DNA from 4 places in the Rhizobium sp. P28RR-XV genome. Region 1 is predicted to be linked to each of the others. Evidence: riboswitches for the same ligand, from Rfam matches in the RefSeq annotation. Region 1 holds a riboswitch; each other region holds the start of a gene.
What was found. Region 1 has a riboswitch for cobalamin ahead of HGP12_RS09195 (ABC transporter substrate-binding protein). Riboswitches for the same ligand answer to the same signal wherever they lie in the genome.
Positions count from the first base shown of each region.

Region 2: another riboswitch for cobalamin. It lies ahead of HGP12_RS19005 (glycerophosphodiester phosphodiesterase family protein); the one in region 1 lies ahead of HGP12_RS09195 (ABC transporter substrate-binding protein).
Region 3: another riboswitch for cobalamin. It lies ahead of cobU (bifunctional adenosylcobinamide kinase/adenosylcobinamide-phosphate guanylyltransferase); the one in region 1 lies ahead of HGP12_RS09195 (ABC transporter substrate-binding protein).
Region 4: another riboswitch for cobalamin. It lies ahead of HGP12_RS20805 (SRPBCC family protein); the one in region 1 lies ahead of HGP12_RS09195 (ABC transporter substrate-binding protein).

Region 1 covers NZ_JABAIG010000003.1:495,494-499,703, reverse strand. Annotated here, with positions in the region: gene HGP12_RS09205 (ABC transporter ATP-binding protein) at 1-272, opposite strand, end outside; gene HGP12_RS09200 (FecCD family ABC transporter permease) at 269-1,306, opposite strand; gene HGP12_RS09195 (ABC transporter substrate-binding protein) at 1,309-2,325, opposite strand; cobalamin riboswitch at 2,489-2,745, opposite strand; gene HGP12_RS09190 (GGDEF domain-containing protein) at 2,827-3,921, opposite strand.
Region 2 covers NZ_JABAIG010000008.1:302,926-307,135, forward strand. Annotated here, with positions in the region: gene HGP12_RS18995 (hypothetical protein) at 1-86, opposite strand, end outside; gene HGP12_RS19000 (HU family DNA-binding protein) at 442-720, shown strand; gene HGP12_RS19005 (glycerophosphodiester phosphodiesterase family protein) at 874-1,698, opposite strand; cobalamin riboswitch at 1,825-2,043, opposite strand; partial or broken gene HGP12_RS19010 (hypothetical protein) at 2,204-3,441, shown strand; gene HGP12_RS19015 (FUSC family protein) at 3,558-4,210, opposite strand, start outside.
Region 3 covers NZ_JABAIG010000001.1:170,502-174,711, reverse strand. Annotated here, with positions in the region: gene cobN (cobaltochelatase subunit CobN) at 1-149, opposite strand, end outside; gene cobW (cobalamin biosynthesis protein CobW) at 159-1,208, opposite strand; gene cobU (bifunctional adenosylcobinamide kinase/adenosylcobinamide-phosphate guanylyltransferase) at 1,214-1,738, opposite strand; cobalamin riboswitch at 1,880-2,279, opposite strand; gene HGP12_RS00835 (chloride channel protein) at 2,460-4,210, shown strand, end outside.
Region 4 covers NZ_JABAIG010000009.1:307,966-312,175, forward strand. Annotated here, with positions in the region: gene HGP12_RS20795 (L-threonylcarbamoyladenylate synthase) at 1-369, opposite strand, end outside; gene HGP12_RS20800 (DUF6656 family protein) at 428-1,045, opposite strand; cobalamin riboswitch at 1,395-1,599, shown strand; gene HGP12_RS20805 (SRPBCC family protein) at 1,696-2,940, shown strand; gene HGP12_RS20810 (hybrid-cluster NAD(P)-dependent oxidoreductase) at 2,943-4,031, shown strand; gene HGP12_RS20815 (glycoside hydrolase family 25 protein) at 4,132-4,210, opposite strand, start outside.

The sequences.
Region 1 (4,210 bases):
ACCTGGGTATCGGTCGTCGCCTGCTGTTCGACGAGCGCGATACGGCGGGCGATGTCGCCGCGCGAAATCGAGGCGATATCGCTACCGCCGAGCCGGATGACCCCGCTCTTGACCTTCCTCAACCGGCAGATCAGCCGCAGGAGACTGGATTTGCCCGAGCCGTTCGGCCCGAGAAGGCCGAGAACCTTGCCCTTTTCCACCGCCAGGCTGATGCCGTTGACGATCAAGGTATTGCCGGCCGCGAAGGTCACCGTGTCCACAGCGATGCTCATGCCGTCCTCCGGGCGCGATAGAGAATGATGGCGAAGGCGGGAGCCCCGAACAGGGCGGTGACCACGCCGATCGGCAGGATCTGCTGGGGAATGATGACCCTGGAGATGATATCGGCGCCGACCATGAAAATGGCGCCGGCAAGGGCTGCCGCCGGCAGCAGCCGGTCATGGCTTGGCCCTACGACGAAACGGGCGGCATGCGGGATGACGAGCCCGACGAAGCCGATCGAGCCGACGATGCTGACGACGGCGGCCGTCATGAAGGCCGTAACGCCAAGCAGGACGATCTGCGCGCGTCGCACCGCGATCCCCAAAGAGGCGGCCGCATCCGTGCCGAAGATGAAGGCATCGAGCACGCGGACATGCGCCATGCAGACGGCAAAGCCGAGAATGGCGACCGGCCCCGAAAGATAGACGTCCGGCCAGCGCACGCCGCTCAGCGAACCGAGCAGCCAGAACATCACGCCCCTCGCCTGCTCGGCATTGGCCGACGTGGTGACGATATAGGAGGTCAGCGCGTTGAAAAGCTGCGAGCCGGCAACACCGCACAGGATGATCCGCTCGCTCGTGCCGCCGACACCCGTCGCGAGCAGGCCGACGAACAGGAAAGCAACGATCGCACCCAGGAACGCTCCGCCGGAAAGCCCGAGAACGCCGTAGCCGAGCCCGAGGATCATGATACAGACCGCACCGGTCGAGGCACCCGCCGAAATGCCGAGCACATAGGGTTCGGCAAGCGGATTGCGCAACAGGGCCTGCAGGATCACGCCGCTCAATGCCAGGGAGGCGCCAGCGCTGGCGGCGACGAGCGCCCGGCTCAGGCGATAGTCCCAGACGATGCCCTGGTGAATCCGGCTCAGTTCGAAGCTCGTTCCGAACAGCCGGTTCGATACCGCCTTTGCGGTTGTCGACAACGGGATGGAAATCTCGCCGATCGACACCGCAAGGCTGATCATGAAGGCCAGAATCACGATGGCAGCCAGGGCAAGCGCCGGCAGCATCCACCATGGCCGTCGTTCTGCAGCAAGACGCATCTTCACCGCGCCAGGCCGAAGGACTTAATGCCCTTGGCCAGGATTTCGATGCCGTCGATGGTCCGAACGGTCGGGTTCATCGACTGGGCATCCATCAGAACGAAATGCTTGTTCTTGACGGCATCGAGCTGGCTGGTGACCGGATCCTTCTCGAGGAAATCGACCTTGACCTTCGGATCGTCGGCGGCATAGCGGCGGCGATCCATGGTGGCGATGACGATCACGGCCGGATTGGCCTGCATAATCGTCTCCCATCCGACCAGCGGCCATTCTTCCTCGGTCGTCACGACATTCCTGGCGCCGAGCGTCTTCAGGATATAGGCCGGCGCGCTGTTCTTGCCCGCGATGAAGGCGTCGCCATTGACTTCCTTGCTGGAGAACCAGAACACGATGGGAAGATCCTTGGTCCCTGCGCCTGAAATCGAGGCGACCGCATCCACTTCGCGCTTCTTCAGGTCTGCGATCAAGGCATCGCCGCGATCCTTAACGTCGAAGATGTCCGCGAGTTCATCGATCTCCTGATAGATCAGGTCCATCGTGAACAGTTCCTTGCGCACGCCGTCGCCGCCATCGGCATTGACCTTGGCGACGCAATCGGTCGGCGCGATATAGGTATTGATGCTCAGTTCGGAAAACTGCTCGCGCTTGCCGACGGAGCCCTGCGGACCGAAATGCCACTCGAATTCGGCCATGACCAGATCCGGCTCCTTGCCGACGACCGACTCAAAGCTCGGATCATTATCGGCAAGCCGCGGGATCTTGCCGTTGGCTTCGGCATATTGCGGCAGAACAGGGCCGACCCAGACGGCCGTTCCGGCGATCTTGTCGGCAAGGCCGAGCGAGAAGAGGATCTCGGTCATGCCCTGCCCGATCGAGACGATCCTGGCCGGGGCCTTCTGGAAGGTGACCTTCTGGCCACAATTATCGATGGTGAGGGGATATTGTGTCGCGGCAAAACCGGAAGCGGCAAACCCGCTCAGGCCGAGTGCAAATGTAATGGTCGTCAAAAAATGGCGCATGAACGATCTCGATAGGAGGGAAACTGGGCGGTATCAGCGCGATCGCGCTCAAAAAGACCGCCGCCGGTTGCGAGGATCCCAATCAAGACCGATAGATGTCTGAAAGTGTCGAAGGCTCAGGTCAATCATTCTCTCTGTCCCTTCCGGGCATCCCCGCCCGGCTGATTGGATCGTGATCGACGGCAGGTCTCCTGGCTCGCGGATATCTGACGATCATCTGCCTTCCCGCAAGCATGCTTGCAGTGGCATGGCTCAATGCCCTCGGAGGGAACCAGCAGGTTGGTCACTCCGGGATGATCGGCAATCCGCTTACAGTTGCGGGGGCAGCCACGGTCTAGGTCCCTTTTGGGTCGTCCTCACCGTGTTCCCTATTAATCCCCTCGGAGTCTTCCTTGGGGAACCGTCGCGTCCAGTTATGCTGGATGGCCCCTTCCCGTCAAGGACGCATGGATGCGATAAAGTAAGTGAGCGCAATCCCACAGCCCGCATCCATATAGCTGGCTAAGCGGCCTCGGCCAATTCCACGCGATTTCGCCCGCCGGCCTTGGCGCGATAAAGCGCCTTGTCTGCAGCCTCCAGCACATGCTTGAAGTCGGCCGTCGGCTCGTGGGAGCAGGCAATACCGATGCTGACCGTGACGCGGATGCTCTCCTGCTCGAACATCAGGATTGTCGCCTCGATATCCTTGCGGATTTTCTCCGCAACGGCGGTGGCGGCCTTAACATCGGTGTTCGGCAGCAGAACGACGATCTCTTCGCCGCCATAGCGCGCAGCAATGTCGGTCCTTCGGACAGTCTGCCGGATCACGTCCGCGACCCGCGCCAGGACCGTATCGCCGAAGGAATGACCCCAGCTGTCGTTGATCTTCTTGAAGTGATCGATATCGAGCATGATGATCGAAAACGGGACGCGCCTGATGCCGGCCTCCTTGCTGCAACGGTCGCCTTCCCGCTGCAGGACACGGCGATTGGGCAGCTTCGTCAGCGGATCGAGGCTTGCCTCGCTCTCGAGCGCGCGCTGGATGCCGATGCGATATTGCTCCCGCTCCAGCAGGTCCGAGAGAAGAAAGACACCGACTATATTGACGATCGTGACCGGAAGCGTTGCCGAGAGGAGAAGCTCGCGCGCGACCGCCCACGGCAGAAAGACGAGAACCACGAGCGATGTGCAGGTCGCCAGACCGAACAGCGCCGATCGCCTCCACCCCGTGCCGATCCACTGCCGCGGCAGGAGGCTGAGGACATAGCCCGCAAGCGCGACGATCAGGATCCCGGCAACGCCGCCGACGGCACCCATGCCGCCGACCAAGAAACGGAACAGGCCCATCATAACAGCCGCGACAATGGTCCCCAGGGGGCCGCCATAGACCGGCGTCAGGACGAGCAGGATCGAGCGGCCGTCCTGGATGACGCCCGGCATCCACTGGATCGGATCAGCCATCGACAGGATGCCGACCACGCCGAACAGCAATCCGACCGCAACCGATTTCAAAACGCCGCGATCGACGATCCGGATGACCCAGGAATAGGCGTAGACGATGATGGCCACCTGCCCCAGGACGCGTACCAGCGAAGGCAAATGCATTTCAATTCCCATGGCTATCCCCAATCTGCCCGAGGAGCCCCATCAATGGTACGCACCGGCCATAGTCTAAGTCAGCGCAGGATACCACGCGATCTCTATAAAATGGTTTACCGAGTCTCTCGCTCCCTGAGCGCGACGGGACGTCGCTGGAGGCGGGACAGGGGATCGAGTGCGGACCGGGGATGATGATCATTATCGTAATTGAACTTCGAAATTGATGCGTAGCGATGCCGTGGTGTCGGATACCGCAATCCGAGGAATTGCGCACTCAGGATCTTCGGGAGGTTATAAAATATCGAGG
Region 2 (4,210 bases), on a different contig from region 1:
CCCTCATCGCTGATGATCTGCTTTGCGAGCTCGATGGCCCAGAGCCCGAAATCGCCGCGATTGCCTATCTTGATCTCATGTTCCATTGCTTGTCCCATTCAAACATCGTGAGCGAGGCTCTATAGACCCGTCCGGAGAAAGACCAGCCTCGATTGCGCCGCCATGGCCCGCATCCGATTGGCGAAAACGCGCTGGAGCCGCCGATTCCGGCATTTTCAGCAGATTCGCAAGGCGTCTGCGGATGCCCCCAACCGTCCTCCCGCAGGCTATCCGACTTGTGCTTGGACTGGGAAAACACCCACGTAAAGCGCCTAAAATGGCTTCAATACGTCGGAAATTGTGGAAATACCGGCTTTCTCGGCCTTTCCGTGCAGAACTCCAGGTGACAACTGTCACCGGCAATGGAAATGATTCCGGCGTCATCAATGCGGGGGAAGCCTCATGACCACTACCAATGAAATCGCAGATCAAATTGCAGCGGAGCATAAGCTCACCAAAGTTCAGAGCAAGGCAATCGTAGAAGCCGTCTTTGGAGCCATCACCGGAGCCGCGACCTCCGGCGCCGAAACCTCGATTCCTGGCTTTGGCAAGTTCAAGGTCAAGGACACGCCGGAACGTGAAGCACGCAATCCGGGAACGGGCGCCACCATCAAGGTTGCCGCCTCGAAGAAGCTTGCCTTCACGCCAGCCAAGGCGCTGAAGGATGCACTCAACAAGTAATCGCGACCCTGGCCGTAAAGGCTGGATGGGTTAAATGGCTGGCTCTATCCGCTAGGGCCGGCCATTTGCGTTTTCATATCAAGGCGAACGCTGCTGCGCGACCGTGAGCTATCGCAGCGCGATCAGTTCAGGATGATTACATCGAAAAGCTGACTAACGAGCCTTGAGGTAGGTCCTCAGCGCCTCAGCCTCATCCGTCTGGATGGCGGAGACGCCTGCATCGATCAGGCGGCCCCAAATTGCCGCGGGGTCCTGCAGCGCGGCGGTATCCGTAAAGCCTGCGCAGGAAACGGAATCGAGTGTATTGACCCACAGGCGCACGCCCGCGTCAGCAAAAAGCGCCTTGCGAGCAGAAAGCTGGTCCAAGCTGTCGAAGTAGATTTCGCACAGCAGCGGGTTGAGCTGAAATAGAAGATCGAGCTGGCTCTCCGCATCCTGGGAACCGAGGCGTGTTTTCGCCATGAAGAGAACCATCTCCGGCAATACCTTGTGCTGGATCCAGGCAAGATCGTCCGGGGTCCTCAGATCGCCCCAGAAATCGACTTGCCGATCGACGCCCATGGCACGAGCACAGGCGATCACACCGGGGATCATGTCTCTGCGCTTGACATCGAGATGCAGGAAAACACGGCCGCGCGTGAGATCGAAGACATCCTTCAGGCTCGGCAGCTTTTCTCCGGTCATCCGGTTCGTCTCGCCGCCATTGCGGTCACGCAGGTGCAGGCTCGACAGTTGCTGCAGCGTCAGCCCCTCTGCCTCCTGGATGAGGCCGGCCGTCCGCTCAAGCGTATCGTCATGCAGGAGAAAGAACTCGCCGTCGCTGCTGCATCGCACGTCGATCTCGACGGCATCATAGCCGGCAGACATGGCTCGCTCGATTGCCAGCAAGCTGTTTTCCGGCGCGGCGCGCCAGATGCCGCGATGAACGACGATCGCGCAGTCGCGCGAGGGATCGGCGATATAATCGGCATAGTCCATGATACGTCCTCGTCTCGCGGGATGCGCGCGATTCGCCCGAAACCGGACATCTCCGCCGGGGTATCATGGGATTTTGACAGATCTGCAAAGCGCAATGCCGGCCGTTGCGAGCGGCGTTTAAGAACGGTGATCGTTATTGCTCAAGGCAGGTCTCCTGGCTCGCGGGTCGACGCATTCGTTTCGCCTTCCCAAGGCACATGGCCTCAGTGACTTCGTCAAACGAATGCTCGCCGCTCACAGTTGCGGGTGCAGCTCCGGCTTGGCAATCATCATGTTTGCCGACCGGATTCCCATCTTAGCCTCCAATTCTTGCGAATCAGGGGAACCTCGAACACTATATATAGTAGCCTGAGTTAAAATTACGTCAACCGCTTCGAAGTCCCCCAATCGATTTCCATGCTGATATGGATGCTCATTTCGCTTGATGCGTGCATGCAAGGGCTGGACAAGCACAGCGTTATTTTATTACGCTGCATATGTAATGTTATTACATAAAGGATTTTCCATGCTACGCACAGGTTCCGGTATCTTCCTTGCAGCCTCGTCGCTCGCCTGCACATTGCTGTTTCCGTTTCCCTCTTTTGCCGACAGCGAAAACGAGACGGAAAGCTGGCGGCTGTTCGTTGCCGATCACAGCCTGCCGATCGTCCGCGCGATTGACGCGACAAGCGGTAAGGAGATCGGTCGGTTCGATCTTGACGGCTATGCCGCGCTGTCGCTCAGCCAGTCCGGCCGAACAGTCTTTGCCGTGCAGGGCGAAAAGAATGTCGTCCACGCCATCGCGACCGGCATCTCGCTCTCCGATCACGGAGAACATCGCGACATCGAGCTTTCCGAACCGAAACTGCTTCCAGCTGCGATCAGGGGTGAAAAGCCGAGGCACGTGGTAACGCACGGCAATGATATCGCGATCTTCTACGATCGCGACGACAAGTTCGACCTCCTGTCCGAGAGCGGTCTTGCAGAAGGTAAACCTGACATCCGTGCATTCGAGACGATGGCCGCCCACCACGGCGTTGCCGTTCCGATGGGCAATCATCTTCTCGTATCGGCGCCGAACATGGAGGCACCGGTCAAGGAGGGTGAGCTGCCACCACGTCTCGGCTTGCGCGTCCTCAACCGAAAGGGCGAGCAGGTCGGCGATATCAAGCCTTGCACTGGCCTTCACGGGGAGGCAACCTCCCCCGGCTGGTTGCCTTCGGTTGCGAGGAAGGCGTCCTCATCGCGCGCCCTGGCGGTGTCAACGGCCCGAAGCTCGATACGCTCGCCTATGACGCGCCTCTCCCGAAAGGCAAGGTATCGACATTGCTCGGCGGCACCTCCATGCAATTTTTCCTCGGCAATTACGGTGAGCAAAATGTCGTGCTGATCGACCCAGACAACGCAGTCGAGCCCTACAAGCTGATCGAACTGCCGACACGACGCGTCGACTTCGTGCTCGATCCGGCAAAGCCGCAGCATGCCTATATCCTCACCGAGGATGGTAGTCTGCATCTTCTCGATGTGGTGAAAGGCGCAATCGTGAAATCCGAGGCGGTCACCGAACCCTACAGCAAGGACGGCCATTGGCGCGATCCCCGGCCGCGCCTAGCCATTGCCGGCGACCTTCTCGCCATTATGGATCCACGTCACGGCCTTATTCGCTTGGTGGACGGCCAGTCGCTCAAGGAAATCCGCAGCATTGCTGTCGAGGGGCAGCCCTTTGCGATCGTTGCGGCTGGCGGATCGGGAGCGGTTCACTAAAAGCGGAAACGCAAAACCCTCTTCGTTCCTAATGAGCAAAGGGAGTCGGTCTTGTTGACCGGCTCCCTTACGCTGGGCGTTGAGAGACCAGGTCATGCCGAAACCGCCTCGTCGCTTCAACTGACCTTGCTTTCGCGGATGCGATCGGCAAGATCGAGAAAATTCTGACGCATGCGGCGCAAGGTGAAATCGAGACCAAACAGGCGGCCTGTTTCGCTAAAATCCATCGATTGAGCAGCTTCGGAACGTTGAAGAGCGCTAAACGCGGCCTCGAAAGCTTCATCGCCAGCCGAAAGCACCGCTGAATCGATCTCGCCGCCGGCACGCAGCGCCCGGCCACATGCTTCCGCGAAGCGGGCCTGTGCCTCGAGCACTCGTCCCGCCTGCGGCCCGATCACTTCGACGATCGCCGGCGGGAAAGGCGTTTCCACGATGTGGCTGACATAGGTCATGTCGTTGCGGATTCGCCAAAGCGAGCGAGGGATGGCCTCGGAAATTCCCTCTTTTGTCAGCCAGAAGGCGCGTTCGCGCTGAGCGTCGGTCAGGAGCGATTCCGTCGCCATCAGGGACTGGCGCAGCGCGATATTGGCTTCCGAGGCGGATACCGGCTCGCCCTTTTCGACCGCGGATGCAAGAGTACGCAAGATCTGTGCCACGACGTCGAGAGCCGATCCGAAGCGATCGAGCACTATAGTCCGCGAGCGCGTCGGCAGGATGAAGAGGCTGGCGAGTACACCCACGACACCGCCCAAGGTAATCTCGGCAATGC
Region 3 (4,210 bases), on a different contig from region 1:
GAGCGGCCGCCCTCGCCGTGCGCTGCGGCAATCGCCGCAAGCTCGGTGTCGGCGGCCGACAGAAAGAGAATGTCAGCCGGCGATTGGCCGAGGTCGATCGCCTCTTCGCCGTCGCTGATCGTTCCCTTCTGAGCTAGGAGGAGATGCATGGACTTGCCTTAGACCAACGCTTCGATCGCCTTGCGTACGATCGTCTCGTCCATCTCGTGCAGGCCGATCACCACAAGTCTGGTCGCACGCGCTTCACCCGGTGTCCATGCACGGTCGAAATAAGTGTCGATGCGGCTGCCGACAGCCTGCACCTGCAGGCGCATGGGCTTGCCCGGAACGTCGCCGAAGCCCTTGAGGCGCAGCACGTCATGTTCCGCGATCACGCCCTTCAGCGCATCGATGAAGGCGGCCGGATCGGCAATCGGGCCGAGCTCGACGACGAAGCTGTCGAACTCGTCATGATCGTGCGGCGTGCCGTCCTCATGCTCCAGCTCGTGATGCGATTTGCGGTTGACGATATCGTCTTCGGTGCCGATGCCGAGGCCGAGCAGGATGGCGGCCGGCACATCGCCGTTCTTGGCTTCGATGATCGTCGGCTTGCGGGCGGTGCGCGAAGCAACCTCGGCGCGCACCCGGCCAAGACCAGCGACATCGATGAGATCGGTCTTGTTCAGCACGATCAGATCGGCGCAGGTCAACTGATCCTCGAACAGTTCCTCGATCGGGCTCTCGTGGTCGAGCGAGTCGTCCTCGACGCGGGCGGCTTCGACAGCATCGTGATCGTCGGCAAAGCGGCCAGCGGCAACGGCGGCGCTATCGACCACCGTGATGACGCCGTCGACGGTGACGTGGGTGCGGATATCGGGCCAGTTGAAGGCGGCGACCAGCGGCTGCGGCAGGGCAAGGCCCGACGTCTCGATAACGATGTGATCCGGGCGCGCATCGCGCTCCAAGAGCTTCGTCATCGTGGGGATGAAGTCGTCGGCGACGGTGCAGCAGATGCAGCCGTTGGTCAGCTCGATGATATCGTCTTCGGTGCAGTTCTCCGCGCCGCAGCCCTTGAGCACGTCGCCATCGACGCCGAGATCGCCGAATTCGTTGATGATCAGCGCGATCTTCTTGCCGCCGGCATTCTGCAGGAGGTTGCGGATCATCGTCGTCTTGCCGGCCCCGAGAAAGCCGGTGATGACGGTGGCGGGAATCTTTTCCTGGTTCATATGGATCAGCCCTTCATTTTCAGCGGCAAGCCCGCTGCGATAAAATAAACTTCGGCACTTGCCGCCGCGACCATCTGGTGCAGGCGGCCGGCATGATCGCGAAATTCGCGAGCCATGCGATTTTCAGGCACGATTCCAAGGCCGACCTCGTTGGATACGAGAACGAGCCGCGATCGCGCCTTCGGCAGGAATTCCGTAAGAGCGGTGAACTCCGCCGTCATATCACGCTCCGCCATCATCAGATTGGTCACCCAAAGCGTCAGGCAGTCGACAAGCACCGCGCGCCCTTCGGCGTCGATTGCGGCGAGCCGCGCAACGAGATCGATCGGCTCCTCATGCGTCTGCCATAGATCGCCGCGGTCGGCACGATGCTGGGCGATGCGCTCGCGCATCTCATTATCCCACGCCTGCCCCGTCGCCACATAGTGACGCTCAAGACCGGTATCCAAAACCAGAGATTCGGCGAATCGGGATTTACCGGAACGCGCGCCCCCAAGGACGAAGACAGCTCGGGAGGCCGAAGAGGACATGCGTTATTCCTGCTCCCGCAAAACAGCGAGGCTCGACATCATGAAGCCGATACCGGAAAGCAGGCGTCTACACGCCGAAAACTCGTCTTGTGCCATGACAACCTCCGTGCTGGCAGCGGAACTGGCGTTCCTGGAATGGGCTCTGCGCCCGGCACGCATGGCAGGTCTCCTGGCTCGCGGATAAGGCGCCGCGACGGGGGCGGACCGAAATCGGTCGCCCCCGATCGTGCGCCAGCGGGTCTTCCTCGCCTTCCCGGCAATGCATCATGAAAAGGCGGACGATTCGTAGAATTGGAGGCGTCCAGCCCCGGTTGATCATGATGCCACACCAGTGGCTTTTCCGGCTTTACGCTGCCCCGCCTCGTTCGCCCCATGCGAACCATCGACGGAATATACCCCAAACCGAACGAAAGACCCTGACCGCTCTACAGTCGCGGGGTCGGCTGTGATGAGAACGCCCGGATTGGGTCCGTCCCTTCACATTCCCTTTTCATCCCATGCGACAGATCGCCGCTCGGGAACCATACGTTATGCCGGCAATGATTAGGCTTTCACCGAGTTCAAGTCAATGAAGGGCATGGATGCGACGCCCAGCGTCCCGATTGCGAAATCGACCCGATATTCCCGCAAAATCAGCGGCTTTTTTGCCGCATTTCTTTGATGTTAGAAGTCTATAGAGGGTAAGCTCTCATATTCGAATAAAACATATCGTTCGTTTCCCATGTTGCAGAAATTCCAACCACGCCGCCTCGGCGTCTTCTCGGCCCTATTCGATCTCGGTCGGTTCAGGGCATTGCTGCGCCGTGGCGAATCGGGACTTGTTTTCGCCGGCGCGCTGGTGGGAATAGTCTCCGGCTGCGCCGTGACGGCGATGAGCTTCGTCTCGCGCAAGCTTCACAGCCTCATCTACGGCATCACCGACTATGAGCGCCTGAGTTCGGCGGCGGTGGCGATTCCCGACAAATCGGTGCTGTTCATCGCGCCGATCGCCGGCGGCATCATCCTCGGTATCCTGCTCTATATATTGTCGCGCACACGCAAGAAGCCGATGGTCGACCCGATCGAAGCCAATGCGCTGCACGGCGGCCGGATGTCGCTCACCGATAGTATCCTCGTCGCCGTACAGAACCTGATCTCGAATGGATTCGGTGCCTCCGTCGGGCTCGAGGCCGGTTACACCCAGCTTGCGGCCGGCATCGCCTCCAAATTCGGCTACAAGATGCAGATGCGCCGCGCGGACCTGCGCATGCTCGTCGGCTGCGGCGCCGCCGGCGCCATTGCCGCCGCCTTCAATGCGCCGCTCACCGGCGCCTTTTACGCCTTCGAGCTGATCATCGGCACCTACTCCATCCTGACGCTGACGCCTGTCGTCGTCTCGGCATTGATATCGACGATGATCGCGAGGCTGCTCGCCGGCGATGACTTCGCCATCGATATCGGCCATATCGGCTCGATCGCCCCCGCCGACTATCTGCCGGCAGTTTTGCTCGGCGCCTTCTGCGCCGGTGTCGGCATCCTGATCATGCAGGGCGTCGCCTGGACCGAGGAGCTCGCGCGCAAGAGTTCCATCGCGCCGTCCTTCCGCCCAGCGCTCGGAGGCCTTGTCGTCGGCACACTGGCACTGATCTCCCCGCAGGTTTTGTCGGCGGGGCACGGCGCCCTGCATCTCAACCTGTCGACGGATGTGACTATCGGGGCGTTGGTCGGGCTGTTCCTCCTCAAATCGCTGGCCTCCGCAGTCTCGATCGGCTCCGGCTTCAGAGGCGGTCTTTTCTTCGCATCTCTGTTCATGGGTGCTCTTCTCGGCAAAATCTTCGCCTATTGCGCCCCCTATTTCGATCACAACACGCTGACGCCGGCCGTCTACGCCGTGGTCGGCATGAGTTCGCTGGCCGTCGCGATCATCGGCGGCCCGCTGACGATGACGTTCCTGGCGCTGGAGATTACCGGCGACTTCCCGATCACCGCCCTGGTGCTGGCCGCCGTCATCACATCGTCGCTCGTGGTCCGCACCACCTTCGGCTACTCCTTCGCCACATGGCGCTTCCACCTGCGCGGCGAGAGCATCCGCAGCGCCCACGACGTCGGCTGGATCCGCAATCTCACGGTCGCCCGCATGATGCGCCCCGACGTGCATACGGGAAGCATCGACATGAGCATCGAGGAGTTCCGCAAGAACTTTCCGATCGGCTCGGCCCAGCGCGTCATCCTGATCGACAAGAACAATAAATATTCGGGAATGGTCTTCGTGCCCGACGTCTATGCGAGCCCGGTCGAGAAGGACGACGAGGAACACGGGCTTTCCGATTTCATCCAGCTGCGCAACGAATTCCTGCAGCCGCAGATGAACGCCAAGCAAGCGGCCGCCATGTTCGACCAGACCAAGAGTGAAGCGCTCGTCGTCGTCAACGATCTGATCGAACGCAGGGTGATCGGTCTGCTGACCGAAAGCTATACGCTGCGGCGCTACAG
Region 4 (4,210 bases), on a different contig from region 1:
GGGCACGCGGATGCCGACCGTGTCGAGCCCGGCGGTCGCCAGCGGATGGATACCGCTATCGGGTCTGAGCGGCAGAACCAGCGTCAGCGGGCCGGGCCAGAAGGCCTCCGCCAGCTTGCGCGAGACGAGATCGAAGACCGCGTAGCGTTCCGCCATGGCGAGATCGCTCATATGGCAGATCAGCGGGTTGAAGCGCGGCCGCCCCTTCGTCTCGTAGATCCGGGTAATGGCTGTGGGATTGGTGGCATCGGCGGCGAGACCGTAGACCGTCTCCGTCGGCAGACCGATCGGCAGCCCTTCGGCAAGCGTTACCGTCGCAACCTCTATCGCCGTTTGCGGATGTTCGAGAATATCTATGTGTCGTGCCATGGCCTGCCTACTTGCAGTTCAGGCCGTTCTTATGCTCTTCGAGTTTTCGGATCAATCGTCAAAGCTGGCGAATGATGTCGCGAAGCTGCTCGTTGCGCGCGCCGAGCAGGAGAACATTGCGGATGGCGATCTGCGGATCGTGAGTGTGGAACAGCACGCCGTTGCCGCGAATGTCGCGATTGATCGTCAGCTTCTTATCTTCCGCTTGCCTGTCCGGATGGATGGCAACGGCGAAATACATCCGCGAATATTTCAGGCTGATGTCTTCGAAGAAGTTTTCTTCCTGGCCGATTCGGGCAAAGAAGTTGGCGATATAGAAGGCCCAGTTCACTTCCTCATATCGTGCGAACTGGGTCCGCGCGGCGGTAACGTGACAATAGCCGAGATGCGGCGTGTCCTTCAGCGTGTGATGAAAAATGAGTTTCGGAAAGCGGATGGACTTGTGGAAATTGTTGAGCCGGTCATGGGTCTTTTCACCGGCGTCCCGCAGCTTCAGCGCCGTGCGCTCGGCCACCTGCTCATGGCTGAGGTATTCCCGCTCTTCCGCCAGCCAATGCGGCCTGTTGCGGTTGATGCGGCCGGTACGCAGGAATTCGCTGTACCCCGTCGTCGATACCGCTGGCGCCGGTTCGGGCTCGGCGGGCTTCCCAGCGTCGAAATATCTGAGTTTGGCCATGCCGGATCTCGCTATAAAACTCTCTGGGCGTCATGATGGATCATGGAGCTTGAGCCGAGCTTAATCGCGCCGGAGCGACGGCTCTCGATGGCGGCTCTGCCGTCGCTCTCCGCCGCCCAATCATTCCCCTGATTATCAGCCGTTCGCGGATCTGTCGCAATCAAGATAAAGCGCCATTGGCGGAATGCGCATGCGATGCGCGGGCCATCTCCCATGCAAGCGCCTAAGAGATTGAATTGTCTCTCCATATTGTAACGACAGGCAACCGTCCCATCGTCCGGTTCCGTCTGTCGTCAATTTCGAAGCCGATGTCGCATTGCAGCACAGCGGCCGATCGGGCCGAGGGATATGATGAAATCAATCTCAAGGTGCCGTCTGCTAGGGAGACGGAGAATTGGGAAGCCGGTCAAAATCCGGCGCTGCCCCCGCAACGGTAGTGGAGTAAGGCATGGCGAATAAAGCCACTGGGTCGATCGACCTGGGAAGGTGCCATGGGGCCCTGGAAACAGGGCCGCTCCAGAGCCCGGAAACCAGCCTTGGGCACATATGGTTTACTGACCGCGGCGGGCGGTCGGGGCATTGCTTTGGGCTGTCTTCAACCAGCCACGCATGTCCTGCGCCCGTTTCCTGGTACTGCGAAGGATAGGCAAATGGATATTGGCAGCAAAGTTCTGCGGCAATTGAAGAACCACCGGACAGGTTTGAGCCTGGAGCAACCGTTCTATACCGATCCGGACTACTTCAAGCTCGATATGGAGACGATCTACTATCGCGACTGGCTGTTTATCGGCCATGATTGCGAAGTGCCGCGCGCGGGCAATTATTTCACCGTCCAGATCGGCGACTATCCAGTCGTGATCGTCCGCGGCCGCGATCAGGTCATCCGCGCCTTTCACAATAGCTGTCGCCATCGTGGCTCGCGCGTCTGCACGACCGAGCGCGGCTCCTCGGCAAAGCTTGTCTGCCCCTATCATCAGTGGACCTACGAGCTCGACGGCTCTCTGCTCTTTGCCCGCCAGATGGCCGAGGATTTCGACAAGAGCCAGCATTCGCTGAAGCCGGTTCATTGCGAAAGCGTCGGCGGCTACATCTTCATTTGCCTCGCGCAGAACGCGCCGGATTTCAAGCCGGTTCGCGCCGCGATCGAACCTTACATGGCACCGCATCGCATCAGCGAAGCCAAGGTTGCCTTCCAGAGCACCATCATTGAGAAGGGGAACTGGAAGCTCGTCTGGGAAAACAACCGCGAATGCTACCATTGCGCGGCCAATCATCCCGAACTTTGCCGCACTTTCCCGGAAGCGCCGACCGTGACCGGCGTGCAGGGCGCGATGAACGACCCCGTCATCACCGAACACTGGCAGCGCTGCGAAGCGGCCGGCCTGCCGAGCGAGTTCAAGATCTCGCCGGATGGACAGTTCCGCGCCGCGCGCATGCCGCTGATCGAGGGGGCCGAGAGCTACACCATGTCCGGCCAGAACGCCGTCAGGCGGCCGCTTTCGCCGGATGTGACGATCAACGGCATCGGCACGATGCTGCTGTTCCATTACCCGACGACGTGGAACCACATCCTCGGCGACCATGCGATTTCCTTCCGCGTCCTGCCGATCAGCGCCGACGAAACCGCCGTCACCACGAAGTGGCTCGTCCACAAGGATGCCGTCGAGGGCGTCGACTACAATCTCGAGGAGCTGACGCACGTCTGGACCGAAACCAACGATCAGGACCGCCGCATCGTCGAGGAGAATGCCTTTGGTATCCGCTCGCCGGCCTATGAGCCCGGCCCCTATTCGGAAATCCATGAAGGCGGCGTCATGCAGTTCGTCGAATGGTACACGACGTTCATGATCAACCGGCTGCAAGGCGACCAGGCCAAGCTGTCGGCGGTTGCCTGAGCATGAATATGACCGTCTCCCTTCCGCACCGCCACCTCGACCAGATGCAGCCCTGGAGCGACAGGCAGCATCTGCTCGAATGCCTCTCGGCAACGCCCGAAGCGCCCGACGTGATGACCTTCACGTTCCGGTCCGACAAGGACAACTGGTTCCGCTATCTGCCGGGCCAGTTCGTGACGCTGGAGCTGCCGACGGCTCCGGAGCCGGTCATGCGCACCTATACGCTGTCGTCGACGCCATCGCGGCCCTTCTCGGTCGCCGTGACGGTGAAGGCACAGAAGGACAGCATCGGCACCCGCTGGATGTTCGAGAACCTGAAGCCGGGCATGCGCATCAAGGCGTTCGGTCCGCTCGGCGATTTCAGCCATATCCGTCATCCCGGCGAAAAATATCTGTTCGTCTCCGCCGGCTCCGGCATCACGCCGATGATGTCGATGACGCGCTACATGGCTGATACCGCACCGCTGTCGGATATTACCTTCGTCAATTGCTCGCGCGGCCCGGCCGACATCATCTTCCGGTCCGAGCTCGAATATCTCGCCCGTTTCATGCCGAACCTCAATCTCGGCTTGATCGTCGAGGGCTGTGGCCGCACCGATCTCTGGTCCGGATTGAAGGGCCGCATCGACAAGGCGAAGATCGGCCTGCTGGCGCCCGATTTCATGGATCGGACCATCTTCTGCTGCGGCCCGGAAGTCTTCATGGATGCCGTGCGCTCCATGCTGGAGGCGCATGGCTTCGACATGTCGCGCTACCATCAGGAGAGCTTCCAGCCGGCGAATGCGGCAACGCCGCTTGCGGAGGTTTCCGACGATGCATCGGGTGAGGCCGCAACGACGATCCGCTTCACCATGGCCGGCAAGGATGTCGTTTGCGCGGCGGGGCAGACCGTGCTTCAGGCCGCGCGAGGCGCCGGCGTTCGCATCGGCGCGGCCTGTGAGTCGGGGCTCTGCGGCACATGCCGGGTGATGAAGCTTTCGGGCGAAGTCGAGATGAGCCACAATGGCGGCATCCTCGATGACGAGATCGAAGAGGGCTATATCCTCGCCTGCTGCTCCCGTCCGAAGACGGATGTCCAGGTCGAGGCCTAAAGCATGTCGCGCAAAATTGCGCAGCGGTTTTGCGGTAACGACATGCGCAAAATCAAAGACCCAAAGCGCGAAAGGCGAATCTGAAAGATTACGGCGCGCTTTAAAAATCCTGGTAGTTCAGCTCGTTGATCTCGACCGGCTTCGATTGCGGCGTTGACGCCGTGACGACTGGGTCGACG